2 regions of the Streptomyces sp. SID5464 genome follow, and region 2 is predicted to be linked to the other one. Evidence: riboswitches for the same ligand, from Rfam matches in the RefSeq annotation. Region 2 holds a riboswitch; the other holds the start of a gene.
The links. Region 2 has a riboswitch for cyclic di-AMP ahead of GTY47_RS06900 (C40 family peptidase). Riboswitches for the same ligand answer to the same signal wherever they lie in the genome.
Positions count from the first base shown of each region.

Region 1: another riboswitch for cyclic di-AMP. It lies ahead of GTY47_RS35855 (LysM peptidoglycan-binding domain-containing protein); the one in region 2 lies ahead of GTY47_RS06900 (C40 family peptidase).

Region 1 is NZ_WWIQ01000074.1:21,886-25,902, forward strand. Features, by position in the region: gene GTY47_RS35845 (outer membrane lipoprotein carrier protein LolA) at 1-418, opposite strand, end outside; gene GTY47_RS35850 (polyprenyl synthetase family protein) at 650-1,660, opposite strand; cyclic di-AMP (ydaO/yuaA leader) riboswitch at 2,163-2,337, shown strand; gene GTY47_RS35855 (LysM peptidoglycan-binding domain-containing protein) at 2,343-3,110, shown strand; gene GTY47_RS35860 (Cof-type HAD-IIB family hydrolase) at 3,074-3,922, opposite strand.
Region 2 is NZ_WWIQ01000007.1:56,360-60,376, forward strand. Features, by position in the region: gene pcrA (DNA helicase PcrA) at 1-897, opposite strand, end outside; cyclic di-AMP (ydaO/yuaA leader) riboswitch at 1,188-1,361, shown strand; gene GTY47_RS06900 (C40 family peptidase) at 1,370-2,539, shown strand; gene GTY47_RS06905 (membrane protein) at 2,617-3,630, shown strand; gene GTY47_RS06910 (hypothetical protein) at 3,608-3,961, opposite strand.

The DNA.
Region 1 (4,017 bases), on a different contig from region 2:
GCTTCTGCTTGTCCGGGCCGTCGGCCGCGACACGCAGGGTGTGCGTGCCGGAGGCCAGTTCCGTGAGCTTGGCCGTCGGATCGGCGGAGGAGCCGCCCCGGTCCCGGCTCGCGGCACCGGACATCAGGCTGCTCTCCAGCCCGCCGAGGTCCGGCAGGCCGAGGTCCGTGCTGATCTTCACGGTGCCGGACAGCTGCTGGACGTCCGACTTGGCGATCTTCTCGATGAGCTGCTGTGCGGTGATCTTCGGGAGGTCGGGGTCACCGGAGTCGGCGAGTGCGGGGACCAGCCCGATCGTCGCGGCCGCCACCCCCACCACCGTGACCGGGACGACGTACCGCGCGGCCTTGCGCCGCCCGGAGCGCTGCTCGTCGACCTCCCCGGCGGTCGTGCTGTCGTCGGATGCGTACGGTGCCATGTGTGCCCTACCTCCGTGATCGGCGGCGGCTGTCCGTGTCGTACACGCACTCGTCCCTGAGCCGCCATTCTCACCCGAACTGGTGAGGAGTGGTGTTTTCCGTGGTGACCATCTGACCAAATCGGCCAGGGAAATACGTCAGACCCCGGGCTCAACTCCACGTACTGCTGCGGTATGACACGAGAGCGCGGCTTCTCCCCCGACCCGTAGGGGTCGTACGGGAAGGACCGGCTAACCGGCCCGGTGCACCACCGCGTCGGACAGCTCCACCAGCGCCGTCTTCGCGGCGCACTCGGGCAGCGGGGCCAGCGCCGAGCGGGCGTCCTGGGCGTAGCGGACGGTGTCCCGCCGGGCCTGTTCCAGCGCGGGGTGGGCCCGCAGCAGGCGCAGGGCCTCGGCGTGCCGGTCGTCGTCGGTGAGGTCGGAGTCCAGCAGCTCGCACAGGGCGATGTCGTCCGCGAGCCCGAGCCGGGCCGCGCGCTCGCGCAGCCGCAGCACCGGCAGCGTGGGGATGCCCTCGCGCAGGTCGGTGCCGGGCGTCTTGCCGGACTCGTGGGAGTCGGAGGCGATGTCCAGGACGTCGTCCGCGAGCTGGAAGGCGACGCCGAGCCGCTCGCCGTACTGGGTCAGCACGTCCACGACCGTGTCGTCGGCGCCGGACATCATCGCGCCGAACCGGCACGACACCGCCACCAGCGAGCCGGTCTTGCCGCCCAGCACGTCCAGGTAGTGCTCGACCGGGTCGCGGCCGTCCTGCGGTCCGGCCGTCTCCAGGATCTGCCCGGTCACCAGCCGCTCGAACGCCTCGGCCTGCACCCGCACCGCCTCCGGGCCGAGGTCGGCCAGGATGTGCGAGGCGCGGGCGAAGAGGAAGTCGCCGGTGAGGACCGCGACGGAGTTGCCCCAGCGGGCGTTCGCACTCGCCACCCCGCGCCGCACGGCGGCCTCGTCCATCACGTCGTCGTGGTACAGCGTGGCGAGGTGGGTCAGCTCCACGACGACGGCCGACGGCACGATCCCGGGCGCGTACCGGTCGCCGAACTGGGCGGAGAGCATCACGAGCAGCGGACGGAACCGCTTGCCGCCGGCCCGGACCAGGTGCTGGGCGGCCTCCGTGATGAAGGGCACCTCACTCTTGGTGGCCTCGAGCAAGCCTTCCTCGACAGCCGCCAACCCGGCCTGGACATCGGCTTCCAGAGCCTGGTCCCGCACGCTCAGCCCGAACGGCCCGACGTCGGTCACGAGGGGTCTCCTGTCTGCTGGTGTCTGCCGGTGATTACGCGGTTTGTCGATAGGTCGCTGCCATCACTCGAGTCAGCGTATCCGGTCACGTTTCGATCACCACCAGCGCCCAGGGTTACAGGCCGGGTGGTATCCGATCACGACCGCTATGTTTTCGATCAGCTCATAAGAGCAGACATTTATCGACTTACCGGGAGGTAGCGAACTATGCACGATTTGCCGTAATGAGTAAGCGAATTCCCCTTGATGGAAATTGCCCCACGGACTCGTGATCAGTGAGTTCAATCACGTCTTCCCCCGCGACACCCCACTCCGACAGCGCCCCGTACCCCCTTCCGGTGAACGCGAGTTGAGCCTTGGCTTCCGCAAAGGATCAAGTACCTCATTCCCCCCTGACCAAGGTCAACCACCTCGATATGTGACTCCGGCGCTTGTTCCCGACATGTGCTCTCGCATACGTTCCGGGCCTGTCCGGCGGACGCCGAATCCTGCCGCCGCCCGGACTCCCCACAACCGACTCACTCACGCAGGGCAGGAGCGGGGGACCCAGGTAAGTCGCCGGTCCGCGCAGCGGAACGGCTCGGGGTGAAGCCGCGTACGGCACACAGCGCCGTAGGCGGCCGGGCACCTCCCGGCCCGAACCCGACAGCTCACCTCGCAGGCGCCGGAGAGGAACATCGCCATGCCCCGAGGCAAGCACCGTCGCCCCAGAACCAGCCAGATCACCCGTCGCGTCGTGGCCGCCGGCACCGGCGGAGCGGCACTCACCCTCCCGCTGCTCGGCGCGACGCACGCCAGCGCCGCCGAGCCGGCCCAGAGCGCAGAGTCCGTGTCGCAGGCGGCCCAGCCCGCCAAGTCCCTCACGTACACCGTCACCAAGGGCGACACGCTCTACCGCATAGCGGAAAAATACGACGTGTCGGGCGGCTGGAAGCAGCTCTACAAGGACAACCGCGCCGCCGTCGGCGACAACCCGAAGCTGATCCACCCGGGTCTGAAGCTGAAGGTGAAGACGGCCAAGGCGGACGCCGTGAAGAAGACGGCGACCAAGGCCTCCGCCCCCGCCAAGCCGGCCGCGAAGCCCGCCGGTGGCGTCGCCCAGGCCACCCAGGCCTCGGCGAAGACCTACGCCAACAACCTGGACGGCTGGATCCGCGAGGCGCTGGACATCATGGCGCAGAAGGGGATTCCGGGTTCGTACGACGGCATCTACCGCAACGTCATGCGGGAGTCGTCCGGCAACCCCCTGGCGATCAACAACTGGGACTCGAACGCCGCCGCCGGCACCCCGTCCAAGGGTCTCCTCCAGACCATCGACCCGACCTTCCAGGCCTACCACGTGGACGGCACGTCGTGGGACCCGTTCGACCCGGTCGCCAACATCACGGCGGCCTGCAACTACGCGGCGGCCCGCTACGGCTCGATCGACAACGTCAACGGCCCGTACTGAGCCGTCCCGCCCAGCAGTCGTTCGAGGACGACGGCGATGCCGTCGTCCTCGTTCGACAGGGTGATCTCGTCGGCCACGGCCTTGAGTTCGGGATGGGCGTTGGCCATGGCGACGCCGTGGGCGGCCCAGTCGAACATCGGGATGTCGTTGGGCATGTCCCCGAAGGCGACGGTGTCCGCCGGCCGCAGCCCCAGGTGCTCGGCGGCCAGCGCCAGGCCCGTCGCCTTGGTGATCCCGCACGGCTGGAGTTCGACCGTGCCGGGCCCCGACATGGTCACCGTCGCCAGTGAACCGACCACCGACCGGGCCGTCGCCGCCAACTCGTCGTCCGTCAGGTAGGGGTGGCGCAGCAGCACCTTGCTGATGGGCTCGCCCCACAGCTCGTCGCGCCGGTCGACCCGTACCGCCGGCAGGGTCGGGTGCGGCATGAGATAGCCCGGCTCGATGAGCGTGAGCCCGTCGACCCCGTCCTGGTCGACCGCGGCGTACACCTGCCCCACCTCGGCCTCGATCTTGCCGAGGGCGGTCTCCGCCAGCTCCCGGTCCAGGGTGATGGACCACAGCAGCCGGTCCGCGCCGGCGTCGTACACCTGCGCGCCCTGCCCGCACACCGCGAGCCCCGTGCAGCCGAGGTCGTCCAGGAGCGGCCGCACTCTCGGCGCCGGCCGGCCCGTCACCACGAGGTGCTGGGCACCGGCGTCCGCCACCCGCGCGAGCGCGGCGAGGGACCGGTCGGACAGGGTGTCGTCGCCGCGCAGCAGCGTCCCGTCCAGGTCGGTGGCGATGAGTGAATATGCGATGGGTGCGGCCATGATCAGAGAATACGGACAGCGCGCCCTTTCGTTTCATCGCGCGGCGGGCGCCGATTGCCCGGTTGAAGGCCTCTGCACCAGTTGGCAACAACATG
Region 2 (4,017 bases):
CTCGCGGACCAGGGCGTACTGCGCGTGGTTGGTGTCCTGGTACTCGTCCACCAGGACGTGCCGGAAGCGGCGGCGGTAGTGCTCGGCGACGTCGGGGAAGGCGCGCAGCAGGTTGACCGTCGTCATGATCAGGTCGTCGAAGTCGAGGGCGTTCGCCTCGCGCAGCCGTGACTGGTACATCGCGTAGGCCTGGGCGAGGGTCTTCTCGAAGCCGTCGGAGGCCTGGGCTGCGAAGTCCTCCTCGTCGATCAGCTCGTTCTTCAGGTTGCTGATCTTGGCGCTGAAGGACTTGGGCGGGAAGCGCTTGGGGTCGAGGTCCAGGTCGCGGCAGACCAGGGCCATCAGCCGCTTGGAGTCGGCGGCGTCGTAGATCGAGAAGGAGGACGTGAAGCCGAGCTTCTTGCTCTCGCGCCGCAGGATGCGCACACACGCGCTGTGGAAGGTCATCACCCACATCGCGTTCGCCCGCGGGCCGACGAGCTGCTCGACGCGCTCCTTCATCTCGCCCGCGGCCTTGTTGGTGAAGGTGATCGCGAGGATCTGGCCCGGGTGCACGCCCCGCTCGGCGAGCAGGTGGGCGATGCGGTGCGTGAGCACGCGGGTCTTGCCGGAGCCGGCGCCGGCCACGATGAGCAGCGGGGAACCTGAGTGCACGACGGCGGCGCGCTGGTTGTCGTTCAGCCCCTCCAGGAGGGCGGCGGTGTCCACCACCGGGCGCGGGGCGCCGTCGCGGTAGTACGCGTCCCTGTCCGGGGGCACGTCGAACTTCCCGCCGAACAGATCGTCCGGAACCGGCTCCGGCACGTGATCGTCCTCGGGTGGCGGCGGGGGCTCGTCCGCGGGGCCCCGCTGGGCCTGGAGGTCCGCCAGGAAGCTGTCGTCAAAGAGGCTGCTCATCGCTCTCCGAGTCTAGGGCGCCCCACTGACAGCCCGCCGCCGCCCTGAGAACATCGCCCGAACGCCCCCCTCGTCACCGTGCATCCCCGCATGATCACAGCCTGCTATGACCGTCATGATTATGGACGACTCGTGACCAACCCCCCTCGACCGATCACGCTCGGCGACGCTCCGGGACAAGGTCACGAAAATGTATCGGGCATATCACCCATCAACCTTCACAAGGGCCACACGAGTTGGCTACCGTGCGGGCAGGCCGCACGACCCCCACCGGCGAACGTCGCCGGGCCGCGCGGCCTCCGCCGAGTCCGGTGTGCCGCAGCGGCAGCCGGAGCCGGGGACCCAACCGAGAACTCCGGGGTGAATCGGCCCGACTCCCTTCGCGGAGATGGCCGTAGGGCAACCCTTCCGATGTACCCGCCCGAACCCGACAGCTAACCCGGTAGGCGGAGCATGGAAGGAGTCGCCTCCCTTGGCGTCGCACCGCAAGTCGCGTCCCGCTGGTACGCGCGTCGCAGGCATACGGACCCCCGCCCTCGCAACGGCGGCCCTCACCTCCGTGGCCCTGCTGTCCCAGTCGGCCAACGCCGCCCCCGAGGCCGACGACAAGCCGAGTCTCGAGGAAGTCGAGAAGAAGGTCGACGACCTGTACCGCCAGGCCGAGTCGGCGACCGACAAGTACAACTCGGCCAAGGAGAAGACCACCAAGCAGCGCAAGCGCGTCGACACCCTCCTCGACGACGTCGCCAAGCGCACCCAGAAGCTCAACGAGGCACGGGAGGAACTCGGTTCCTTCGCCGCCGCCCAGTACCGCACCGGCGCCTCCGCCCCGGACACGGCGACGTTCCTGCTCGCGGACACCCCGCAGGACTACTTCGACCAGACCCAGCTGATGAACCGGATGACCGGCCGCCAGAAGGTCGCGGTCGACGACTACGTCACGCAGCAGTCCGAGACGATGAAGAAGCGCCAGGAGGCCACCGAGAGCCTCGAGACGCTCACCGAGACGCAGGGCGACCTGAAGACGGCCAAGGCCACCGTCCAGCGGAAGCTCGCCGACGCGCGCGAACTGCTGTCGAAGCTGACCGCCGAGGAGAAGGCGCGGCTCGCGGCGATCGAGAGGGAGAAGCAGCAGGAGGCCGCCCGCAAGGCCGACGAGCTGGCCCGGCAGCAGGCCGCGCAGCAGAAGGCGCAGGAGGAGGCCGCCCAGCAGCAGGACAGCGGTTCCGCGTCGGCGGGCTCCGGCTCGTCCTCCTCGACGGCCCCCGCCGACTCCTCGTACGCCACCAAGGCCGAGAAGGCGCTCGCCTTCGCCCGCGCCCAGATCGGCAAGCCGTACGTCTGGGGCGCCGTCGGCCCCGGCTCCTACGACTGCTCCGGCCTCACCCAGGCCGCCTGGAAGGCCGCGGGCGTCACCCTGCCGCGCACGACCTACGACCAGGTCAACGCCGGCACCACGGTCTCTCTGACCGACGCCCAGCCCGGTGACCTGGTCTTCTTCTACGACGACGTCACCCACGTCGGCATCTACATCGGCAACGGCATGATGATCCACGCCCCGAAGCCCGGCACCTACGTGCGCGAGGAGTCGATCTACTACGACGGCGAGTCGGCCATCCACAGCGTGGTGCGGCCGGCCTGAGGGCGCTCGCGCGTTTTTGAGGCGCCCGCGCGCGTGCCCCGCTCATATCGCGCGCGGCGCCTCCTAGCATCGGGCCCATGCCGGGCCCCTCCCCCTCCACCGACTGGTGGGCGCAGCGTGCGCCGTCCGCCGGCGCTGCCGTGCTGGCGACCGGCACCCTGTCGGTCGGTATCGATCTGGCGGGGTACGCCGTCCTCTCCCGTGTCGCCCTCGGCCTGGCCTGCGCCGCCTGGCTGGTGCTCGCCGCGGACTTCACCCTGCGGCTGCTGCCGGCCGGCACGAGAGGGCGGGCGTACGCGCGGGTGCCGGGCCTCGTGGACACCATGGCGACGGCCGCTCTCATCACCGTGGCGGCGACGGCCGTCCTGGGCGCGGGCTTCTCGGCGGCCGGCTCGCAGGCTACGGCCGCGGCCCTGCTGGTGCTTGCCGTGCTGCTCTGGCCCGTGCCGCTGGCCATCCCCGCGCAGGACGGGGAGCGGCGCAGACCGGGGACGGTGTTCGCGCGCTGCACGGCCACGCAGGGGCTCGCCGTGCTCGGCGCCACGCTCGCCGCTGCCGAGTCGGCGGCCTGGCTCGCCCACGCGGCGCTGGTGCTGTTCTGGCTGGGGCTCGTGCTGTACGTCCTCGCCCTGGCCCGTTTCGACGTGCGGCAGGTGGCCGAGGGGCGCGGCGACCACTGGCTCGCGGGCGGGGCGCTCGCCATCTCGGCGCTGGCCGGGGCACGGCTGATCAGCGCCGACAGCGCGCACCTGTACCTGTGGAACGTCGACGACCGCGGCATCCTGCGCCATGTGACCGTCGTGCTGCTCGTGCTCACACTGGCCTGCTGCGCCGTCCTGCTCGCCGCCGAGCTCCTGCGGCCCCGGCCCCGCACCGACATCCGCCGCTGGGCGACCGTGTTCACCTGGGCCAAGACGGCGGCGGCGGCACTGGCCGTCGCCGCCGCCCTCGACGTCTCCTGGCTCGACGGCCTGGGAGAGGTACTGCTGTGGGTCGCGGTGGCCGCGTGGCTCGGGGGTACCGCCTGGACGGCCGCCTCGGCCCGGGCCCGCGTCGTGCCCGGCCGGGTCAGGTCCAGAGCACGGCGATGAAGACGTTCGCGGTGGTCAGCGCCCCGACCAGGCCGAACAGGCCCTTGTCCACCTTCTCGTCGTCCCGTTTCACGTAGACGAGGCCGAGGATCACGATCAGCAGGGCCAGTTTGACGCCGATCTTGATGTTGTTCACGGACTGGTCGTCGGCCTGGTTGAGGCCGACCAGGATCACACCGGTGACCAGCATCGTCAGCGCGCCGTGCAGCATCGCGGGGGTGTAGCGGGCGGTGCCCTCGCCCATCGCCTTCATCTGGGTGAGGAAACCGCCCAGCAGGGATGCGATGCCGATGATGTGGAGGCCGACGAAGAGGTGGATGAGTACGTCCATGAGGCCGGAGCCTAATCAGGGGCTCCACAGCCGCCCGACACCGGCCCTTCGGATGC